3 regions of the Micromonospora sp. NPDC020750 genome follow, and region 1 is predicted to be linked to each of the others. Evidence: riboswitches for the same ligand, from Rfam matches in the RefSeq annotation. Region 1 holds a riboswitch; each other region holds the start of a gene.
What was found. A riboswitch is a leader RNA that binds a small molecule or an ion and turns the genes downstream of it on or off. The one in region 1 is predicted to bind cobalamin.

Region 2: it holds a riboswitch for cobalamin, as region 1 does, so the genes downstream of both, ACH4T9_RS24865 ((2Fe-2S) ferredoxin domain-containing protein) here and bluB (5,6-dimethylbenzimidazole synthase) in region 1, are expected to answer to the same signal.
Region 3: it holds a riboswitch for cobalamin, as region 1 does, so the genes downstream of both, ACH4T9_RS00795 (ribonucleoside-diphosphate reductase subunit alpha) here and bluB (5,6-dimethylbenzimidazole synthase) in region 1, are expected to answer to the same signal.

Annotation. Positions count from the first base shown of each region.
Region 1 is NZ_JBIRTH010000007.1:221,565-229,072, forward strand. It holds gene ACH4T9_RS22410 (LysM peptidoglycan-binding domain-containing protein) at 1-294, shown strand, start outside; gene ACH4T9_RS22415 (DUF2231 domain-containing protein) at 496-1,347, opposite strand; gene ACH4T9_RS22420 (hypothetical protein) at 1,530-1,874, opposite strand; gene bluB (5,6-dimethylbenzimidazole synthase) at 1,943-2,587, opposite strand; cobalamin riboswitch at 2,622-2,821, opposite strand; gene ACH4T9_RS22430 (crotonase/enoyl-CoA hydratase family protein) at 3,016-3,783, shown strand; gene ACH4T9_RS22435 (dihydrolipoyl dehydrogenase family protein) at 3,846-5,291, opposite strand; gene ACH4T9_RS22440 (serine hydrolase domain-containing protein) at 5,376-6,440, shown strand; gene ACH4T9_RS22445 (phytoene/squalene synthase family protein) at 6,456-7,379, opposite strand; gene ACH4T9_RS22450 (polyprenyl synthetase family protein) at 7,446-7,508, shown strand, end outside.
Region 2 is NZ_JBIRTH010000008.1:364,542-372,049, reverse strand. It holds gene cbiE (precorrin-6y C5,15-methyltransferase (decarboxylating) subunit CbiE) at 1-806, shown strand, start outside; gene cobM (precorrin-4 C(11)-methyltransferase) at 803-1,558, shown strand; gene ACH4T9_RS24880 (precorrin-2 C(20)-methyltransferase) at 1,559-3,061, opposite strand; gene ACH4T9_RS24875 (precorrin-8X methylmutase) at 3,058-3,723, opposite strand; gene ACH4T9_RS24870 (sulfite reductase subunit beta) at 3,720-4,595, opposite strand; cobalamin riboswitch at 4,641-4,822, shown strand; gene ACH4T9_RS24865 ((2Fe-2S) ferredoxin domain-containing protein) at 4,957-5,610, shown strand; gene cobN (cobaltochelatase subunit CobN) at 5,607-7,508, shown strand, end outside.
Region 3 is NZ_JBIRTH010000001.1:155,877-163,384, forward strand. It holds gene ACH4T9_RS00780 (ABC transporter ATP-binding protein) at 1-370, shown strand, start outside; gene ACH4T9_RS00785 (S8 family serine peptidase) at 375-1,628, opposite strand; gene ACH4T9_RS00790 (hypothetical protein) at 1,939-5,256, opposite strand; cobalamin riboswitch at 5,479-5,695, shown strand; gene ACH4T9_RS00795 (ribonucleoside-diphosphate reductase subunit alpha) at 5,866-7,508, shown strand, end outside.

The DNA of each region.
Region 1 (7,508 bases):
ACCCGCCCGGCGCCCGCGCCGTCGGCCACCCAACCGTCGGCCGAGTCGACCCGCGGCAGCCAGCAGGTGGCCCAGCCGCCCTCCGGGCCGCAGCCGGCGATGGCCGCTGGGGCGTCCCGGGCGAGCGAGGAGGACCAGGTGAACCGTCCGCTCGCGGTCTCGGCGGTGCTCGCCGTGGCCAGCATCGTCGGGGCACAGATCGGCGCGGTCCTCGGGCTGCGCCGCCGGCCGGGCATCGCCCGGGCCGCCGCCGGCGCGCGGGCCCTGGTCTCCGGCCGGCACCGCCGGAACTGACGCCGGCCGCCCCCACCCCGCCTCCCCTGCGCGCACTTTCACGGAATGTGTGGCCATGGCGCGCGCCGATGCCACACATTCCGTGAAAGTGCGCGCAGGGCGGGCCCGGCGGGGTGGCGGGAGCGGGGTGGCGGGAGCGGGGTGGCGGGAGCGGGGTGGCGGGAGCGGGGTGGCGGGAGCGGGGTGGCGGGAGCGGAAAGCTCAGGGCAGTCGGGCCTGCAACACCCCGTCGACCACCCGGGTCGGCAGGATCTGCTGGTCGTTCCCGGACGGCCCGTGCATGACCTCGCCCCCGTTGAGCCGGAAGGCGCTGCCGTGCCACGGGCAGACCACGCAGGCGTGCCCGTCGATCTCGGTGACCTCGCCCTCGCCGAGCGGACCGCCCTGGTGCGGGCAGTGCTCCAGCATCACGGTGACCTCGTCGCCGTGCCGGTAGAGGATGACCGAAACGTCGTCCACCTCGCGGGTGACCAGCTTCCGCTGCGGCAGCATGGCCATGTCCGCGAGCGGGTGCCAGCCGTCACTGATCCGGTTCAGCTCGGACACGCTCTGGTTGACCTGGGCCCCCTGCTTGTACGCCAGGTGCCCCCCGAGGTAGGCCCCCGCGCTCGCCGCGGTCAGCCCGAGGTACGCCAGCGCCCGCCCGGTCCCGTGCCGCCCACGCAGCCGGGCGGCCAGCGAGCCGGCGTACAGGGCCAGGCCGACGGTGTTGGAGGCGGCGTGCACCAGGCCGACCCGGCGCTGGTCCCGGGTGAGGGCCGCCCAGTCGTTCAGCCCCGCGACCGCCGCCGGGAGGGCGCCGACCGTGCCCAGCCCGACCAGCGTGGTGGCCGCCCGACGCTGACCGGGCATGAGGTCCAGCACGGCGGCGCTGATCCAGGCGCCCACCGGCACCTGCACCAGCGCCGGGTGCAGCGGATGCCCGAGGAAGACGCCGTGCAGCAGGTCGCGCACCCGCTGCGGGCGGATGGTGGCCTGGACGGCGCGCTGCAACCGGTCCCCGACCCGGTCCAGCGCCGGATTCTGTTCGATTCTCGTCAAGAGTGCCCGCATCCCGTCCGACTTCCCGGCAGGAGCGGTCGCAAACCGGTCGGCGGTGACGAGCTTGTCGCCGTGCGTGTCGGCCGGCCGTCCGGGGACGCGGCCGACACCGTCGCCGACCCGCACGTCACCGCCCCGGGTGCCGACGGTGGGGTCCCGCGCCACCGACCGCCCGGCGGCGCGGGACCCGGCGACTACTGCCAGGGGCCGCTGCGGCAGATGAACCTACCGGTGTCGCTGTACTGGGTCACGCTGCCGTCGAAGTAGCTGTAGCTGACCCGCACCTGCAGGCCGATGTTGGAGAAGGGGCAGCTGGCGAAGAGCGTCGGTCCGGCGCTCGTGAAGGTCCCGACGCTGCCGGAGTACCAGGTGACCGTCCAGGTCGTCGTGCCGGTGCTGGTGGCGTCGCAGTAGAACTGCGACGCGCCGGACTCGCAGAAGGGCGCGGGGGCGCTGGCCAGGGCCGGGGTGGCTACGGCGGCGGTCAGGCCGAGGGTGGTGAGGACGGAGGCGAGCAGGACCCTGACGGTGGCACGCATGAAGATCCTCCCGAACGTAGCGGGTTGAGGACTGAGGGTGAATGCCACGCTATCTCAGCAATCGAGGTTCATGAATCAGCCGTTCGCCGGTCGGTCGCCGCCCAACGGTCGTGGTGCACCGCCTCGGCGAGGGGACGCTTCCGCCGCCACCCGTGCCGTTCCAGGTCCGGCACGGTCGCCAGGTGGGTGACTGGCCCGAGGCAGAGCCACGCCACCGGCCGGATGCCGTCCGGGATACCGAGCAGCCCGGCCAGGAACGGTTCCCGGTAGAAGGAGACCCAACCGACGCCGAGCCCTTCGGCGGTGGCGGCGAGCCACAGGTTCTGGATGGCCAGGCAGACCGAGTAGAGCCCGGCGTCGGCGATGGCGTGCCGCCCGAGGACGGCCGGGCCGCCCCGCGCCGGGTCGTAGGTGACCACGATCGACAGGGTCGACTCCAGCACTCCGTCGATCTTGATCCGGGCGAACCGCTCGGCCGCCTCGCCGTCGAGGGTGGCAGCGAACGTGTCCCGTTCGGCCTGGACGTGCTCGTGGAACCGGCGGCGGATCCCGGCGTCCCGGACCAGGACGAAGTCCCACGGCTGCGAGTAGCCGACGCTGGGCGCGGCGTGCGCCGCGTCGAGGATCCGGTGCAGGGTGTCCGCCGGCACCGGCTCTCCGGTGAACTCGGCCCGGACGTCCCGGCGGCGGTGGATGGTGTCGTAGATGTCCACAGGCAGGCTCCCGCTGCGCTCGGCCCACCGCTGTGGTGGGCACCCGACGCGAGGCCGGTCTTCGGACTCCCGGATCGACGCCCGACCGTCCGCCTTCCCAGCCGTGCGGCCAGTGGCTGCGCGTGACGCGCGTGGACGGCGGCTCCCCGGTCACCGCGGCGGGCCCGTGCCGGATTCCCACCGGCTTCCCGATTCTCCCCGCAGGCGCGGGGCACCTCACATGATCGTGCCGCCGCCGATGGTAGCGCCGCGCCCGGTGCCGGCCGGCCCGGCTCCGCCCGTGCGCCGTCGGGGCGGACGGGCCGCTACGGTCGATGTCGGGGTGTCCACCACCACCCCGAGGGCCGGCCCGCCGGCCACCTCGGCCCGCACCGCCGGCCCGGCGGCCCGCGGCCGAGGGTCGAGCCGCCCGACCAGGAGGGACGCCGATGGGGGTACGGATCGAAAGCGCCGGGGCCATAACCACGGTGATCCTGGACCGGCCGTCGGCCCGCAACGCCGTCGACGGGTCGACCGCCCGGGCCCTGGCCGACGCGTTCCGCGCCTTCGATGCCGATTCGGAGGCGGCGGTGGCCGTGCTCTGGGGGGCGGGCGGGACGTTCTGCGCCGGCGCGGACCTGAAGGCGATCGGCACCCCCGGCGGCAACCGGGTCGAGCCCGACGGCGACAGTCCGATGGGCCCGACGCGGATGCGACTGTCCAAGCCGGTGATCGCGGCGATCTCCGGGTACGCCGTGGCCGGCGGGCTGGAACTGGCCCTCTGGTGCGACCTGCGGGTGGCCGAGTCCGACGCGGTGCTCGGGGTCTTCTGCCGGCGCTGGGGGGTGCCGCTGGTCGACGGGGGGACCTTCCGGCTGCCCAGGCTGATCGGCGAGAGCCGGGCGATGGACCTGATCCTCACCGGCCGACCGGTGCCGGCCGAGGAGGCGTACGCGATGGGTCTGGTGAACCGGCTGGTCGCGCCGGGTGAGGCCCGGGTGGAGGCCGAGCGGCTGGCCGCCGGGATCGCCCGCCACCCGCAGACCTGCCTGCGCAACGACCGGGCGGCGGTGCTGGCCGGCGCCAACCTGACCGAGCCGGAGGCCTTCGCGGTCGAGCTGGCCCACGGCGCGGAGTCGCTGGCGGCCGACGCGGCGGCGGGCGCGGCCCGCTTCGCCGCGGGCTCCGGCCGGCACGGCGCACCCGCGTCTCCCTGATCGTCCGCACCGCACCGGCACGACGCCGTGCGCGTCGGACGATCCGAGAACCAGCGGCGGCGCTACCTCAGCTTGCGCAGGGCGTCCTCGATGGCGCGGTGGAACGTCGGATACGCGTAGATCATGTTCCGGAGCTGGGTCAACGGGACCGCCGCGTGTACCGCCACCACCAGGCCCGACAGCACCTCGCCGCCGGCCGGGCCGACCGAGGTCGCGCCGACCAGGACGCCCCGGTCGGCGTCGGCGACCAGCTTGATCAGTCCGTCGGCCCGGTGGATCCAGCCCCGGGTGGACGAGCCGAGCTGGCTCACGCCGACCTGCACGTTGATGCCGCGCTCGCGGGCCTGCCGCTCGGTCAGCCCGACCGCGCCCACCTCGGGGTCGGTGAAGGTGACCCGGGGCAGCGCCCGGTAGTCGGCGTGCGGCACGCCACCGGCGATCCCCGCCCCCGCCGTGCTCGCCGCGCCGCCGACCGCGCTGGCGGTGCCGCTGGCGTCCGGGCCGGACCGCGCCCGCCGGGCGTGGTCGAGCACGTCGGCGACCACGATGGCCGCCTGGTACATGGCGATGTGGGTGAACGCGCCCTCGCCGGTCAGGTCGCCGACCGCCCAGAGGCCCTCGGCGGCGCGCATCCGGTCGTCGACGGCGAGGTACCGCTGGGACGGGTCCACCCCGACGCCGTCCAGCCCCAACTCGTCGAGGTGCGCCCGCCGGCCGGTCACCACCAGCAGCTTCTCGGCGGTGAACTCGACGCCGCCGGCCGCGCTCAGGGTGAACGCCCGCCCGTCGTGGTCGACCCGCTCGGCCTTCACCCCGGTGGAGATCCGCACCCCGTCCGCGCGCAGCGCGGCGGCGGCCACCTCGGACGCCTCGGGCTCCTCGACGGCGAGCACCCGGTCCGCCGCCTCGATCACCGTCACCGCCACCCCGAACCGGGCGAAGACCTGGGCCAGCTCCAGCCCGATCGCGCCGCCGCCGAGCACGAGCAGCGACCCGGGCAGCTCCTCGACCTCGACTGCCTGGTGGTTCGTCCAGTACGGGGTGTCGGCGAGCCCGGCGATCGGCGGCACGGAGGGCCGGGTGCCGGTGCCGAGCACGATCCCGTGCCGGGCCTGGAAGACCTGGTCGCCGACGCGTACCCGGCCGGGGCCGTCGAGCCGGCCGCTGCCGCGCACGAACCGGCCGCCCTTGCCGGTGAACCGTTCCACCGCAACCCGGTCGTCCCAGGTGTCGGTGGCCTCCGCGCGGATCCGCTTCGCCACCGGCGCCCAGTCCGGCTGGACCTGGGCCGTGCCGGCGAACTCGTTGACCCGCCGGGCCTCGGCGACCGCGTTCGCCGCCCGGATCATCATCTTGCTCGGGATGCACCCCCAGTACGGGCACTCCCCGCCGACCAGGCTCCGCTCGATGCCGACGACGTCGAGGCCCGCCTCGGCGAGGCGCCCGGCCACCTCCTCGCCGCCGACGCCGAGCCCGACCACGACCACGTCCACCAGTTCCGCTTCCACCATGCCGCCAGCATTCCGCACCGCGCCACCGCACCGCACCGTGTCGCCATGTCGGTGCCCGCGCGTCTCCCCTACCGTGGCCGGATGCGCCCACGCTTCGGCCCGGTCCGGGACTGCTTCCACGACCTGTTCTCCGCCGGCCGGGAGACGGGGGCCGGTCTCGCCGTCTGGTACGACGGCCGGCCGGTCGTCGACCTCGTCGCCGGCGCCGGCCGGCCGGGTCGGCAGTGGGCGCCGGACACCCTGGTCAACGTGTACTCGGTCGGCAAGCCGGTGGCCGCGCTGTGCCTGCTGGCGCTGGTCGACCGGGGCCGGATCGACCTCGACGACCCAGTCGCCGACCACTGGCCGGGGTTCCGCGCCCCGGCGACCGTCCGGCAGGTGCTCAGCCACACCGCCGGGCTGCCGGCGTTTCCGGTGCCCCGCCCGGCCGGGGCGGTCGCCGACTGGGACCTGCTCTGCGCCGACCTGGCCGCCGCCGAGCCGCAGTGGGAGCCGGGGTCGGTCGCGGGCGAGCACGCCTGGACGTACGGGCACCTGGTGGGCGAGCTGGTGCGGCGGGTGGACGGGCGGCCGGTGGGCCGGTTCCTGGCCGAGGAGATCGCCGGCCCGTGGCGGCTCGACCTGGCCTTCGGCCTGGACGCGGCGGACCAACGGCGGTGCGCCGAGCTGTCGTACGCCGATCCGGGCTGGCCGGCCCGGGCGCTGGGCGAGCCGGGGTCGCTGCGGGCCCGGGCGCTGGGCAACCCGGCGGGCGGGCTGGACCTGGCGGTGCTGAACAGCCCGCTGTGGCGGGGCGCGGAGATGCCGGCGGTGAACCTGCACGGCACCGCCGCCGCCCTGGCCCGCCTCTACGCCGGCCTGCTGGCCGGCGGCGTCCTGGACGGGGTGCGCCTGTTCGGCCCGGACCTGGTCGCCGAGGCGACCCGGACCCAGTACGACGGCCCAGACCTGGTGCTGGACCGCCGGGCCTGCTGGACGCTGGGCATGCAGCGGGAGCCGGACGGGAGCTGGGGCATGGGCGGGATCGGCGGCAGCAGCGCCTGGGCCGACCCGGAACGGGGCTACACGTTCGCGTACGCCACCGCCCGGCTCGCCGACCACGACCGGGTCGACGAGCTGGTGGAGGCCCTGCACTCCTGCCTGTGACGAGGCGCACCGGGCTCAGGTCCGGCCAACCGCCAGCCCCGGCCCGGGAACCACGACCGGGGTGCCGGCCGGGGTGAGTATGGCCCGCCCGGCGACGGCCATCCGTCGCCGCCGGGGCACCAGCGCCCGCCGGGCGAACACGTCGTAGTCCTGGGCGGCCACCTCGTCGAGGATGCCGCCGTAGAGCACGTACGCGGTCCGCATGCAGGCCTGCGAGGCGGGCGACAGCAGGGTGACGCCCGGGGCGGCGGCCTCGTAGTGAGCCTGGGCGCGGGTCACCTCGTACTCGATCAGCTCGCGGATTTTCGGGCTGGTGCGACGGCGCGCGGCGGCGGTGTACAGGTCCCCGCGGGTGACATCGAACTTGGCAAGGTCCTCGTCCGGCAGGTACGTCCGGCCGCGCGTCAGGTCCTCGGCCACGTCCCGGATGAAGTTGGTGAGCTGGAAGGCGAGGCCGAGCTGGCGGGCCGGCTCCCGGGCGGCGGCGGGGTCGGAGCTGCCGAGGATCGGCAGCATCATGGTGCCGATGACGGCGGCCGAGCCCTCCATGTAGTCGAGCAGGTCGCCGTAGGTCGGGTACGCGGTGACCGTCAGGTCCATCGCCATGCTGCGCAGAAACGACGCGAAGTCGGACCGGTCGAGGTCGAAGACGGCGATGGTGTGCAGCACGGCGGGCAGCAGCGGGTCGTCGACCGGGGCGCCGTGCAGCCCGGCCAGGAAACGGGCCGACCAGTCGTCGAGCCGGGCGGACCGCTCGGCGGGCGGCAGGTCCTCGGTGCGGTCGACGATCTCGTCGGCGTACCGGGTGAATCCGTACAGGGCGTGCACGTGTCGCCGTTTCCAGGCGGGAAGCAGCCGGGTGGCGAGATAGTAGGTGCGGCCATGATGTTTGTGCAGGTCACGGCAGCGGCCATAGGCGGCGGCGAGGTCGGTGTCCACTGACCCTCCTCTGACTATCGACGCAGGAATCGACGCAACTCGTAACCCTAGGGTACGCTCGCCCACATGGCCAACGACGCAGTTGTGGGTGACACCCTCCGCGTCGCACCGGCACAGCCGGAAGCGACG
Region 2 (7,508 bases), on a different contig from region 1:
TCCCCGCGCTCGCCCCCGGGCGGCGGCTGCTCGTGCTCTCCAGCGACGAAACGACGCCTGCCGCCGTCGCTGCGCTGCTCACCGGACTCGGCTGGGGAGAGTCCAGGCTGGCCGTGCTCGGCGACCTCGGCGCCGCGGGTGAGTCGCGTGCCGAGTCGACCGCGGCTTCGTGGAACGTCGTGGACGTGCCCCGGCTGAACGTCCTGGCCGCCGAAATCCGGGGCACCGGACCGGGCTGGGCCGCGGGCGGGGTGCTCCCCGACGACGCGTTCGAGCACGCCGGGCAGATCACCAAGCGCGACCTGCGTGCCAGCGCCCTGGCCCGGCTCGCGCCCGCTCCCGGTCAACTGCTGTGGGACGTCGGCGCCGGCAGTGGCTCGATCGGCGTGGAGTGGATGCGTGCGTGGCCGACGGCGCGGACGATCGCGATCGAGTCCCGCGCCGACCGCGCCGCGCTCGTGCGTCGCAACGCCGCCACGCTCGGCGTTCCCGGCCTGCGTCTCGTCGAGGGCTCAGCACCCGACGCCCTGGCCGGTCTCGAGCGCCCTGACGCGGTGTTCGTCGGCGGGGGAGCGACCGTCCCCGGCGTGCTCGAAGCGTGCTGGGACGCGCTCGGCACCGGTGGCCGACTCGTCGTACACGGCGTCACGGCCGAGACCGAGGCGGTGCTGCTCGAGCAGTACCGTCGCCGTGGCGGCGAGCTCGTCCGCCTGCACGTCGAACGCGCCGAGCCGCTCGGCAGCTTCACCGGCTGGACGCCCGCGCGTGCCGTCAGCCAGTGGACCGTCACCAAGGGAGAGTCATGACCGTCCATTTCGTCGGGGCCGGACCCGGTGCCGCCGACCTGCTCACGCTGCGCGCGGTGCGCCTGCTCGAGGTTGCGGACGTGTGCCTGTATGCGGGCACCTACCTCGACGCCGACGTGCTCGGCCACTGCCGCGACGACGCCCGGCTGGTCGACACCCAGCACCTCGACCTGGACGAGATCACCGCCCACCTGGTGCAGGCGCACGCCGACGGGCTGGAGGTCGTGCGGCTGTGCTCGGGCGACCCGTCGCTGTACTCGGCGGTACATGAGCAGGCGCGCCGGCTCGACGCGGCGCAGGTCCCGTGGGACGTCACGCCCGGTGTGCCCGCCTACGCGGCTGCCGCGGCGATCGTCGGCGCCGAGCTGACCGTCCCCGAGCTCGCCCAGTCGGTCGTGCTCACCCGCGCTCAGGCCCGTTCCACGGTCATGCCGCCGGGGGAGCAGCTCGCCGCGTTCGCCGCGACCGGCGCGACCCTGGCCCTGCACCTGGCCATCACCCGCAGCCGCGAGCTGGCCGCCGAACTGGCCGAGCACTACGGCGACGGGTGCCCGGTCGTCGTCGTGTCCAAGGCGACGCAGCCGGATCAGCTCGTCCTGCGCGGCACGCTGGCCGACATCGGCGACCAGGTCGAGGCCGCGGGCCTGCGCCAGGCCGCGGTCATCCTGGTCGGCCCCGCGTTGGCTCCCGACGTCCGCGGCGGTGAGTCGTTCCTGTACGCCGCCAGCCGCGAACGTCGCGCCCGCGGCTGACTAGGCGACGAAGCGCGGGCTCCAGACACGGCCGGCCGCCGTGACGCGCGTCGACGAGGCGCCGACGAGCAGCAGGCACTTCATGTCGATGGTCTCGGGGTCGAGCTCGCCCAGCGTCGTCACGGTGAGGCTCTCCCCGGCGCGGCCGACGTCGCGACCCACGACTACGACGGTCTCGGGCGACTTGTGCTCCAGCAGCACTGCTCGGGCCTGCGCGACCTGCTCGGTGCGCGAGCGCGAGCGCGGGTTGTAGAGGGCGAGCACGAGGTCCGCCTCGGCGACGGCGCGCAGCCGCTTCACCACGACGTCCCAGGGCTTGAGCCGGTCCGACAGGCTCATCACCGCGAAGTCAGCGCCGATGGGGGCGCCGGCACGCGCCGCGACCGCTTGGACGGCAGAGATTCCGGGCACGACGCGCACGGCGACGTCCGCGTAGCGCGGGTCCTCCGCGGCCTCGAACACCGCCGACGCCATACCGAAGATGCCCGCGTCGCCGCCGGAGACGACCGCGACGCGCTCGCCGGCGAGCGCCAGCTCGAGCGCCTCGCGGGCCCGGTCCACCTCAACCGTGTTGCCGGACGCGTGACGCACCAGGCCCGGGCGCTGCGGGACGCGCTGGACATACGGTCCGTAGCCGATGACGTGGCCGACCTCCGCGAGCACCTGCGACGCCTCGGGGGAGAGCCACTGGTCGGGACCGGGACCGAGGCCCACGACGACGACTTCGGCACCGGCGACGGGCTCGGTGACCGCACTCGCCGAGCGGTCGTAGCGCGCCACACCGGGACGGGTGTCGCCGGGGACCAGGACGATCGAGAAGTACGGCACCGTATCGGGGTCCACGTCGGCGACCGGGAGCACCCGCTGGGCGTCCATCGACGCCCGCTCGACGTACCAGGACCCCTCGACGCGTCCGGCCTGTTCGAGCGCCGAGCGGACCTTGGCGAACGTGCGGCCGAGCTTCATGATCACGGCGCCGTCGGTGTCGGCGAGGCGCCGGGCCAGCTCCGGCTCGGGAAGCGTGCCGGGCAGCACGGTCAGCACGTCGGTCTGCCGGACCAGGGGCAGGGCGGTCGTGGCCGTGGCGGCCGCGAAGGCGGGTACGCCTGCGACGACCTGCGTCTCGAACTCGTCCGCGAGCCGGTCGTGCAGGTACATGAACGAGCCGTAGAGCATCGGGTCGCCCTCGGCCAGCACGACGACGTCGCGGCCCGCCCTCAGGTGCGCGCGGAGCCGCTCGCCGCACTCGGCGTAGAAGTCCGCCATCGCGCCGGCGTACCCGCCCGGGTGGTCGGTGGTCTTCGTCGTCACCGGGTAGACGAGCGCCTCCTCGATCACGTCGTCCGGGAGCAGGCCGGCGGCGATGCGGCGCGCGTTGGACTGCTTGCCGACGCCCTGGTGGTAGGCGACGACGTCCGCCGCGCCGATCAGCCGGGCGGCCTTCAGCGTGACGAGCTCGGGATCCCCCGGGCCGACCCCGACGCCGAACAGCCGGCCGCTCACTCCGCCTCCTGGGCCAGGGCGTTGAGCGCCGAGGCGGCCAGCGCCGAGCCGCCGCGACGCCCGGTCACCACGAGATACGGCACGTCGAGCCCGGGTGCCTCGGCGGCGAGGTCGATGAGCGCCTGCTTGGACTCGGCCGCACCGATGAAACCCACCGGCGTGCCGATGATCGCGGCCGGCCGCGGTGCGCCGTCACGCAGCATCTCCAGCAGGTGGAACAGGGCCGTGGGGGCGTTGCCGAACGCGACGACCGCACCCTCGATGTGCTCGGCCCACAGAGACACCGCCGCCGCGGACCGGGTCGTGCCCCACGCGCGGGCGAGCGCCGGGACCTCGGGCTCGCGCAGGAAGCAGCGGACCTCGTTGTCGCGGGGCAGCCGGGCGCGGGTGACGCCGGCGGCGACCATGTGCGCGTCCGTCAGGATCGGCGCTCCCGCGTCGAGCGCCGCCCGGGCCGCCGTCACAAGACCGGGATGGATCACCAGGTCCCGCGTCAGGTCGGTCTGCCCGCACGCGTGGATCATCCGCACCGCGACCTTCTCGGCGTCGGTCGGGACGCGCGTCAGGTCGGCCTCGGCGCGGATGGTGGCGAACGAGTCGGTGTAGATCGCCGCGCCGTCGGTGACGTAGTCGTAGCGGCGCGTCGGTGGGGCGAAAGTCATGCATTCTCCAGATCGGGGACGAGCAGGGTGCGCCGTGGCGTGACGACGAGGTCGCCCGCACCGAGGGCGCGGACCTCGTCCATGAAGCGAGCATCCACCCGGCCGTCGGGGACCGCGAGGTGCAGCGCGACACGGCCGTCGTCCTGCGCGATCCTGCCAAGCGGGGGTGGTGGCGTGCTCACCCGGGTCCCCGCGGCACGCTCGAGCACGGTGCCCAGCACTGCCGCGCCGGAGCCGGGCAGCTCCTCGACGTGCCAGGGAGAGCTCGGTTCGCTACCGGCGAGCCCGGCGAACCGCACGGCGAGTGTCGTCAGCGCCGCAGCGGCCTCGTCCAGCGGGACCACCGGTCCCCACGACGTCCCGGCGCGTAACTGCGCGGTGCTCGCGTCGAGCGCCACGAGACCGAGGTCCAGGTCGCGCTCGACCAGGTCGCCGCGGCCGTCGTCGAGCACGAACAGGAACCGGCCGGCCAGCGCGGCGAGCAGGGGCTCCGCGCACAGCCGGGCGTCGAGGCCAGCGATCACCGGACGCAGGTCGGCGCGGCCAGCGCGGCGTCCGGTGAGCGGTGAGGCCAAGATGTTGCGCACCCGCTCGTGCGACGTCGACGGCACGAGCCCGGTTGCCATGATCACGTCCACGACCGCGTCCGGCAGGCACCCGTCGTCGTGCTCGATGCCGCGCACCTGGAGGTTGGCGCGGCTGGTCAGGTGGACCGCGCCGTCGCCGTGCTCACCCGCCACGCGGACGAGTGCGCCGAGCGCCTCGGTCGTCACGGCGCCACCGGGGACGCGCACCCGGACGAGCGCGCCGTCGTCGGCGATCCAGGGGCGCAGCAGACCGGGACACAGGTCACGGCGGGTCCTCTCGGTCACGGCGCCATCGTGCCAGAGCCCGTCTCGGGCACCGTCGGTCGGCGGTGCTACGTTCGTCACGCCAGCCAAACTCAGCCATGAGCCAGGGAACCCGGTGAGAGTCCGGGACTGACGCGCAGCGGTGAGGGTGACGGGCGGAGCACGACGCCACTGGACCAACGGTCTGGGAAGGCGCTCCGTCCGGTTGATCCCAAGTCCGAAGACCTGCTGGCCGCAGACCCCGTCTGCGACACCTGCCCATCCAGGCCTCGCGCACAGGCCTCCGGACGAAGGAAGACCGTCGTGGCTCGTTATCCTCGCTCGCACCAGACCGGATCCTCCCACCAGGTTCTGCCCAACTGGCTCGTCCGCTCCTGACGTCGTGAGCGTCCTCGTCCACGTCGCGACCGCACTGCCCGACGCCGCCCGATCAGCGGTGCTGCGCCGGGAGGCCGAGGCCGCCGGTGCCCGTCTGGCATTCCTGCAGGTCGGCGAGCCGACACTCACCCACGTGCTCGACCTGGTGCACGCCGACGGCGTCCGAGAGGTTCGCCTCGAGCCGGTGAGCACCGACGACCTGACCTACGCCCGCTCGTGGGTGGGACGCGTCGCCGGCCACTGGCACCGCCAGCAGATCAACCCGCCGGTCATCCGGTTCGGAGAGCGGACCATCACCGGCCGCGAGGCGCCGTTGTCGTCACCGGCGTGGGACGCGCCCCCGCCGTACCGGCACCATCTGCTGCTGTGCCGTGGCCCGCGCTGCAGCGCCCGAGGTGCGGACGAGACCTACCGCGCGCTCGTCGGCGCGCTCGTCGAGCACCGGCTCACTGACTCCGACGTCCTCATGGCGCAGACCGGGTGCCTGTTCCCGTGCAACCACGGCCCCGTGGCCGTCGTCCACCCCGACGGCGCCTGGTACGGGCCGGTACGACCCGGCGACGCGGCACGGCTGGTCCGTGAGCACCTCTGCGCCGGTCGCCCGGTCGACGACCTGCGCCTCGACTCCCGGACCAGCTCCACCGAAGGAGAAGCATGACCCGCATCGCTCTCATGTCCACGTCGGACACCGACCTGTTGTCGGCGCGTGCCAGCGGCTCGGACTACACCTGGGCCAACCCTGCCCGGGTGACCGACGAGCGCCGCGACGCCCTGACCGCCGAGGCGGACCTGGTCGTGCTGCGCGTGCTCGGTTCACCCGAGGACGTGCGGGATGTCGCCGCCCTTGTGCGCGAGGCCGGGCGTCCCCTGGTCGTCCTCGGCGGGGAGCGGACGCCGAACGCCGCACTCATGGAGCTGTCAACCGTGCCGATCGGCGTGTGCGCCGAGGCACACCGCTACCTCGCCGAGGGAGGCGCGGAGAACCTGGGTCAGCTGCACGCCTTTCTCTCCGACACGGTGCTGCTGACCGGCGAGGGCTTCGAGCCGCCGGCCGTTCTGCCCGAGTGGGGCGTCGGCCGGCAGGCAGCCGGGAGCGATGTGCCACGGATCGGCGTGCTGTACTACAGGGCACACGAGGTGAGCGGCAACAACGCGTTCGCGCACGAGCTCGCCGACGCGATCGACGCGACCGGCAAGGCCGTCGGCGTGCCGATCTTCGTCTCCTCGCTGCGGGCGGCGCCCGACGAGCTGTTCACCGAGCTCGCCACGCTCGGCGCGATCATCGTCACCGTACTCGCCGCAGGCGGCTCCAAGCCCGCCACCGCCGGCGCCGGTGGCGACGACGAGTCCTGGAACGTCGAGCGGCTGCGCGCGTTGGACGTCCCGGTGCTGCAGGCGCTGGCGCTCACGTCCAGCAAGGCCGAGTGGGAAGCATCCGACGACGGCGTCACCCCGCTCGACTCCGCGACCCAGATCGCCATCCCCGAGTTCGACGGCCGGCTCATCACCGTCCCGTTCTCGTTCAAGGAGGTCGACGCCGACGGTCTGCCGCGCTACCAGACCGACGCCGAGCGGTGCGACCGCGTCGCGGGCATCGCGGTGAACCACGCGCGGCTCCGACACGTTCCACCGGCCGAGCGCAAGGTGGCCCTTGTCCTGTCGGCCTACCCGACCAAGCACAGCCGCATCGGCAACGCCGTCGGCCTCGACACGCCCGTATCGGCGATCCGGCTGCTGCGCGCGATGCGCGACGCCGGCTACGACCTCGGCGCGCCCGGCGAGATCCCCGGGCTCGACCCGCTCCCGCCGGTCGAGAGGGAGGACCCCGACACGACGGCCGGCAACGCGCTCATCCATGCGCTGATCGAGGCCGGTGGCCAGGACGAGGAGTGGCTCACGCAGGCCCAGCTCAGCGGGTCGCACGTGCGCATCGGCCGCGACGACTACCTGCGCTGGACCGCCCACCTGCCGGACGAGCTCCGTGACGCCATGGTCGAGACCTGGGGCGAGGCCCCCGGCTCACTGTTCGTCGACGACGCCGGTGACATCGTGCTGGCCACGCTGCGCGCGGGCAACGTCGTCATCCTGATCCAGCCGCCACGCGGCTTCGGCGAGAAGCCGGTCGCGATCTACCACGACCCCGACATGCCACCGTCGCACCACTACCTGGCGGCGTACCGCTGGCTCGAGCACGGCTTCGGCGCCGACGCGGTCGTGCATCTGGGCAAGCACGGCTCGATGGAGTGGCTGCCGGGCAAGAACGCCGCGCTCTCGGCCGGGTGCGCCACGGACGCGGCCATCGGCAGCATGCCGCTGATCTACCCGTTCCTCGTCAACGACCCCGGCGAGGGCGCCCAGGCCAAACGCCGCGCGCACGCCACGATCGTCGACCACCTCGTGCCGCCGATGGCGCGCGCCGAGAGCTACGGCGACATCGCCCAGCTCGAGCAGCTGCTCGACGAGCACGCCAACGTCGCGGCCATGGATCCGGCGAAGCTGCCCGCGGTCCGCCAGCAGATCTGGACGCTCATGCAGTCCGCGCAGATGCACCGCGAC
Region 3 (7,508 bases), on a different contig from region 1:
CGAGGGCGTCCGCCAGTTGGCGCATGAACTGGGCATCGAGGGCCTCGATCGCCGGACGGGCGACCTGACCCTGGGCGAGCAACGGCTCGTCGAGGTCGGTCGGGCACTGGGTCGGGACCCGGTGGTGCTGCTGCTCGACGAGCCCTTCGCCGGCTCCGACGCACAGGGCGTGGCCGGTATCGCCGGGGTGATCCGGAAAGCCAAGCGGCGGGGCCACGCGGTGATCCTGGTCGACCACGACATGGACCTGGTCGCCCGACTGGTCGACCGGGTGCTGCTGCTCGACCGGGGTCGGGTCGCCTTCGACGGCGATCCCCGGGAATGCCTGGCGAGCCCGCAGATGCAGCAGGCCTACTTCGGCTCGCGATGACGGATCAGAACGTCGGAGACAGGTAGAGGAGCCGGTTGGGCGAACCGGCGCCCGGGTTGCCCACCGCTACGTTGGCGACGCCGAACAGGTAGCTCGCCACCTGGGCCGGCGTCCACGTCGGGTAGTTGGTGAGTACCCGGGCCGCCGCCCCGGCCACGTGCGGTGCGGCGTGTGAGGTGCCGGCCAACGTCTGTACCGCCGAGGGCGAGCCGATCCAGGCGGACTTGATGCCCACGCCGGGGGCGAAGATGTCCACGCAGGAGCCGTAGTTGGAGAAGCTGGCCCGGCTGTCGTTCGACTGCGTCGCGGCCACGGTCAGCACGGTCGGCGCCGACGCGGGTGAGAAGTTGCAGGCGTTGGCGTTCGAGTTGCCGGCGGGGACCGTCACGGTGATGCCGTCGGCGACGGCGGCGGCCACCGCGTTGTTGAGCGCGGCGCTGGGGGTGGACTGGACCCCGACGTTCGCGACGGCGGGCTGCCCTGCCAGGTGGTCGCCGATCATCCAGTTGATGCCGCTGATCAGGATCGACAGGGTGCTGGGCAGGGCGCAGTCGAACACCTTGACCGCGACCAGCACGACGTTCTTGGCCACCCCGTGCGTCGTCCCGCCGACGGTGCCGGCGGTATGGGTGCCATGCCCGCTGCAGTCGTCCGCCGGCAACATGCCGTCGACCGTGTCAACGCCGTAGATCGCCTGACCGCCGAAGTCCTGGTGCCCGATGTAGATCCCGGAGTCGACGATGTACGCCTTGACTCCGGTGCCCTGGCTGACGTAGCTGTAGGTGCCGCTGAGCCCCAGCGGTGCGTCGATCCGGTCCAGGTTCCAGGGCGCGTTCAGTTGCGTGGTGGCCAACGTGGTCAACCGGTCCTGCTCCACGTGGGCGACCGCCGGGTCGGCGGCCAGCCGGCGGGCGACCGCCTCCGACGCCCGCATGGAGAAGCCGTTCAGGGCGTCGGCCCAGACCTGGTCCGGGTACACGCCGTACCGGCCGGCCAGGCCGCTGACCACGCTGGAAGCCGTGGACCGGCCGCCGACCGCGCTCTCCTTGAGCGTCACGATGTAGCTGCCGGGAACCGCCGTCGCACTGCCGACGCCCAGGATCTCGCCGATCGCACCTGGCGTCGGCTCCGCAGCGGGTGCCGAGGACGCCGGACCGGCGAGCATGGTGGCGGCCAGGGTGGTGGTGGTGAGGACGGCCATGGCGGCCAGCCCGGGTCGACGGGTGCGGGTGAAGATCGTCCTGTGGCGGAGTCTCATCTTTGCGCCATCCCTCTGCTCCGGCCGTTCCATCGCGCTCGTGACGCCGATGGAATGGTCTGGTCGGTTTTCGGGATCGTACTGCGAGGTTGACCTGATGGCGATTGGTGGAAATGCATCTATCGATTGATGGAGGTCTTTTTGTCGTGGGTTGATAATTATTGTTTCCGTGTGTATCAAGATCTGACGACGACAGCCGGCCCGGCCGTGGCGGCCCGACCTGGAGCGCGTCGACGGTACGGGGCCGCAGACCGATCTGCTGTGGGGGCAGGAGCCCTTCCCGAAGCAGATCGGTCTGCGGCCGATCGACTCAGCTGACGGTCACGGGGACGGTCTTCGGCGGCTGTTGCAGCTGACCGTAGTTGTCGGTTCCCCTGACCGAGACGGTGTAGGCACCCGCCGGGATCACCGGTGACGTGTACGCGAAGTTCGACCCCGGGGATCCCGGGCTGGTGAGGAAGACCGAGATCCACGGGAAGTTGCCCGGGACGGACGGCGTGCTGAACACGCCGGAGGCGTTCATCCCCTGGCCGGCGCCGTTGACGATCTGGACGTCCACCCGAAGCATCCCGACATCGTCCACGGCACGTCCGGTGACCACGATCCTCGAGTCCGTGTAGACCTCGCCGTCCTGCGGGGTGAGGCTCGGCTCCAGCCGTGGGTCGAGATCGCCCGGATACACGAGGTACCGAGCGGTGGCGCCGGAGGTCGAACCGTCCTGCTGGCCCGCCGTGTCGACGGCCCACGCCTCGACGCTGTACTCGCCCTTGGTCGGCAGGTCGATCGACAGGGCGAACGTGGTGCTCGTCGCGCCGGGCGAGGCGAGGGTGGCGTTCACCGTGGCGAAGTTCGCCGCCATGGTGCCGTTCGGCTGCACGTACCGGCCGGTGTCGAGGTCGCGCAGCGCCACCCGCACGCTCTGCACGCCGTTGTTGTCGGTCGCGCTGCCGGCCAGGTTGAGGTGCAACTGGTCGACATTCTGGTCGACGCCGGTGAAGTTCAACAGGCCGTTCGGGAAGGCGTCACCGGGCACCTGGGCGGTGACGGTGAGCCGGCCCAGGTTGGCGGTCGCCGTGCTCAGGCCCAGGTTGTCGGTGGCCCGCACCCGGAAGTCGTACACGCCGGGCGTGAGCGGCACGGTGGTGTAGGACCAGTTGTACGACGGGGCGTTCAGGTTGATCGGTGAGACCCGGTGGTACGCCGCGATCGAGTCGGCGCCCCACGTGCCGTCGGCCGCCAACGCCTCGCGCGTGGTGTTGTTGCGCAGGTAGATCTCGACCGACTTCAGGGTGCCGTCGTCGCTGGCGGTCCCCGAGAACGTGATCGAGCCGCCCGGCGCGACGGTGACCGGCGCGGCGGCGGTGGGCGGCGTCATCGGCGTGGGGGTGCTGACGGCCACCGACGGCGCGACGCCGGTCGCCGAGATGATCCAGTCCCGGGTGTCGCCGCGCAGGTCACCCTGACCGGCGTTGTCGATGGCGGTGGCCGTCATCTTCCACTCGCCCTCGGTGGGGAGGGCCACCTCGACCTGCCAGGTGGTCGACAACGCGCCGATGACGTCCGGCTCGCCCCGGAAGGTGTTGTAGACCGGTGCGGCCGTCCCGTCGTCCTGAAGGTACTGGTTGTCCGACCTGCGGAACGAGTACGTCATCGCGCTGACGCCCTTGTCGTCGCTGGCGGTGCCGGTCGCGACGAAGCTCTGGGCGGCGACCAGGCCGGCGGGCGGCGAGGTGATCTTCGTGGTCGGCGGCAGGTCGTCGAAGCTGAAGGTCTCGATCTTCTTGACGGCCTTCGAGGCATCGCTCTGGCCGTTGTTACCGAACGTCTTCGCCTGGACCTGGTATTCGCCGACGGGCAGCGACACGGTGAGGGACCACGAGGTCGAGGCGGTGTTCACCGCTGCGACTGTCGCGTTGATGCTGTTGGCGGCGCCCCACGTCGTGAGGTCGTCCTGCAGGTACTTCTTGGAACCCCGGTTCTGGATCTCGATCCCGACCTTGGTGACGCCGGCCGGAGCGGTCGCCTGCCCGCCGAGCGCGAACGGCGCGTTGGCCTGCTTGACCGTCCCCTCGATGGGGGTGACGATCGTCGTGTCGACCGGCGAGGGCGCGGGTGCCTGGGTGAGGTCGAAGAACCCGACCCGCCCCGCCGGCAGGCCGCCCTTGGTGTTGCCGTCGCCACCGACGAAGAGGCCGCGCGGGGTGGCCAGCATCGCCTTCTCCCCCTCGTACGAGCTGGAACCCGGGTTCCACTCGATCGCCGTGCCCGTGGCCGGGTCGAGCGCGCCGAGGTGGTCACGGCGGACCACCTGGTCGCCGAGACCGTAGCCGCTCAGGCCCTGGCCCGTGCCGTACCCGACGTTGTCCAGGCCGGGCCACGGGACGTTGGAGGTCGGCGATTCCTGCCAACTGAAGTGGCCGCCGACGTACACGGCCGTCTCGGTGATGGCGACCGAGTAGATGCTGTCGAAGTGACGCGACACCCAGATCGGCGCGACGTGGTCGGCGCCGGTCACCGGGAACGCGATCGCCGTGTCGTTGATCGGCGGGCGGTCGCCTCCCGAACCGCTGGTGACGACGAAGTAGGAGTCGTCCGGCGCGACGTCACCGGCGAAGACCCGCTGGATGCCGCCGACGAAGGAGAGGTTGTCCTCCCACAGGCGGGTGCGCCACGGCAGGAGGGCCTTGGTGGCGGTGTCGACGAGACCGACGCCGTAGCGGTCCTGGCCGGCGATCTGGCGACCGGTGTGCACGACCAGCAGCCTGCTGCCGTTGTGCGTCAGCTTGAGCTGCTGCACGGTGAGCATGCCGCCGACGCCGATGCCGCCGGACAGGGGCAGGTTGAATCCGCTGTCGACCGCCCCCGTCGTCGGGTTGAGCGCGACCAGCCCGGTGCGGTTCACGCTGTTCACCTTCGTGAACTGGCCGCCCACGTACACCGCGGTGCTGCTCACGGCCAGAGCGGTCGCGCGCCCGTTCCCCTGCGCGGTGAACGCCGCGATCGGAGCGCCGGTGACCGGGTCGAGCCGTACGATCTTGCGCTTCGTCAGGCCACCGACCGTGTTGAACGAGCCGGCGACATAGAGCGACGAGCCGTCCGGCGAGGCCTCGACGGCCTCGACGGATCCGTCGAACGTCGGCTGGAAGCCGGTGTCGACCAGGCCCGTGTCGATGTTGTAGGAAGCCAGCGACGGCTGCGCCACCGGCGTCCCCCCGACGTTGGCGATCGCGGTGAAGGAGCCGGCGATGAAGACCCGGTTGCCGATCACCTCGATGTCGGTGATCTCGCCGTCGGTGATCCGCGGTACGTCATTGCGCGGCGTGCTGGGAACCAGCCCGGTGTGTCCCGGCACCGACAGTGCCGCGGCCGTGCGGACGGCCGTGCGCGTCGCATCGCCGCCGATCGTTCTCGTGGCGGCGCGAGCGCTGGCGCTCGCGACCTCGTCGGCGGCACTGCCCTGCACAGTGCCCGCGGCCGCCGGTTGGCCTGTCAACAGCACAGCCCCGGCGACCAGACCCGCGATGGCGCGGCTCCGAACGTGCATCGAGACAACCCCCTGTAAAACGCCTGAATCGCGTCGCCGGGTCGATTCCCGGCGACGTCCATCCCCTGGCGTGCCGGAAGTCACCGTAGGAGGTCACGGTCCAATGTGCACTGAGGCTCGTCGGAAACCCGACCGATCGACATCCGTTCCGGCCCTACCGGCCGGGCCCGCCGCCCTTGGCTCCAGACCCGCTCCGCCAATCGGATCGGATCGGTGCGGCGAAGGAATCGACGAGGCTTCACCGCCGTGGCCGCCGACACGCCCGGACTCGACATGTGGGGTGTGACAACGCCGTAGTCCCTATATATGGTGTCGACCGTAGCTGGTTCGGCCGCTCATCCGGGGCGGTCGAGGCAAGAGGGAACCCGGTGGAAATCCGGGACTGCCCCGCAGCGGTGAGTGGGAACGACCGCCGTCATCAGCACTGGGCCGCCAGCGGCCTGGGAAGCGACGGCCAGTAGAAGACCGGCGAGCCCGGTCGCGCCCGCGAGTCCGAAGACCTGCCAGCGCGCCGCGCACCCATACCGGGGTGGGCGGCGGTCCGAGGCCGCGTGGGACGGCCGACGCCACCTGACCCGCGCCCCGCCGGCGTGACGTCCGCCGGTGTCTGTCTCCACGCGTCCGAAGGCCATCAGGTCCCGAGCCCGCGAGGAGTGAGTGGTGGCAGTCACCGAGGTTGTCCCGGCCGATGGCATGGTGGCCGACGAGGCAGCCCTACCGGGCCCGCGGCGGACGCAGATGCGCGTGCGTAAGCGCGACGGCGGCACCGAATCGGTCGATGTCAACAGGATCGTCGGAGCGGTCGAGCGGTGGACGGTCGGCCTCGCCGACGTCGACCCGTTGCGGGTGGCGACACGGACGATCAGCGGCCTGTACGACGGCGCGACGACCGCCGAGCTGGACCGGCTGTCCATCCAGACCGCAGCCGAGATGATCGGTGAGGAGCCGCAGTACTCGCGGCTGGCCGCCCGCCTGCTGGGCGGCTACATCGACAAGGAGGTCCGCAGGCAGGGCATCGGGTCGTTCAGCGAGGCGATCCGACGGGGACACGTCGAGGGCCTCATCGGCGACGGCACCGCCGCGTTCGTCGCCGCCAACGCCACCCAGCTCGATGACGCCGTCGACCCCCACGGTGACCTGCGGTTCGAGTACTTCGGGCTGCGCACGGTCCACGACCGGTACCTGCTGCGGCACCCGACGAGCCGGCTGGTGGTGGAGACCCCGCAGTACTGGTTGCTGCGGGTGGCGTGCGGCCTGTCCCACGCCCCGGACGAGGTGATCGAGTTCTACCGGTTGATGTCGAGCCTGGCGTACCTGCCGAGTTCGCCGACGTTGTTCAACTCCGGCACCCGGCACACCCAGATGTCCTCCTGCTACCTGGTCGACTCCCCGCGCGACGAACTGGACTCGATCTACCAGCGGTACGCGCAGGTGGCGAACCTGTCGAAGTTCGCCGGCGGCATCGGCATCGCGTTCTCCCGGGTCCGGTCGCGGGGTGCGCTGATCCGGGGCACCAACGGGCAGTCCAACGGGATCGTGCCGTGGCTGCGGACGCTGGACGCCTCGGTGGCGGCGGTCAACCAGGGCGGCCGGCGCAAGGGCGCGGCCTGCGTCTACCTGGAGCCGTGGCATCCGGACATCGAGGAGTTCCTGCAACTGCGGGACAACACCGGTGAGGACGCCCGGCGCACCCACAACCTGAACCTGGCCAACTGGGTCCCGGACGAGTTCATGCGCCGGGTGGAGGCCGACGGGATGTGGTCGCTGTTCGACCCGGACGTGGTGCCGGAACTGCCGGACCTGTGGGGGGACGAGTTCGACGCGGCGTACCGGGCGGCCGAGGCGCAGGGCCGGTACGTGCGGCAGGTGCCGGCGCGGGAGCTGTACGGGCGGATGATGCGGACCCTCGCGCAGACCGGCAACGGGTGGATGACGTTCAAGGACGCCGCGAACCGGCTGTGCAACCAGACCGCCGAGCCGGGCAACGTGGTGCACCTGTCCAACCTGTGCACCGAGATCATCGAGGTGTCCAGCGACGCCGAGACCGCCGTGTGCAACCTCGGCTCGGTAAACCTCGCCGCCCACCTCACCGACGGCGGCATCGACTGGGAACGGCTGCGCGCCACCGTCCGCACCGCCGTAACGTTCCTCGACCGGGTCATCGACATCAACTACTACCCGACCCCGCAGGCCGCGGCGAGCAACCCCCGCTGGCGGCCGGTCGGCCTCGGCCTGATGGGCCTGCAGGACGTGTTCTTCGCCCTGCGGCTGCCGTTCGACTCCCCGGAAGCCCGGGAGCTGTCCACCCGGATCAGCGAGGAGCTGTACCTGACCGC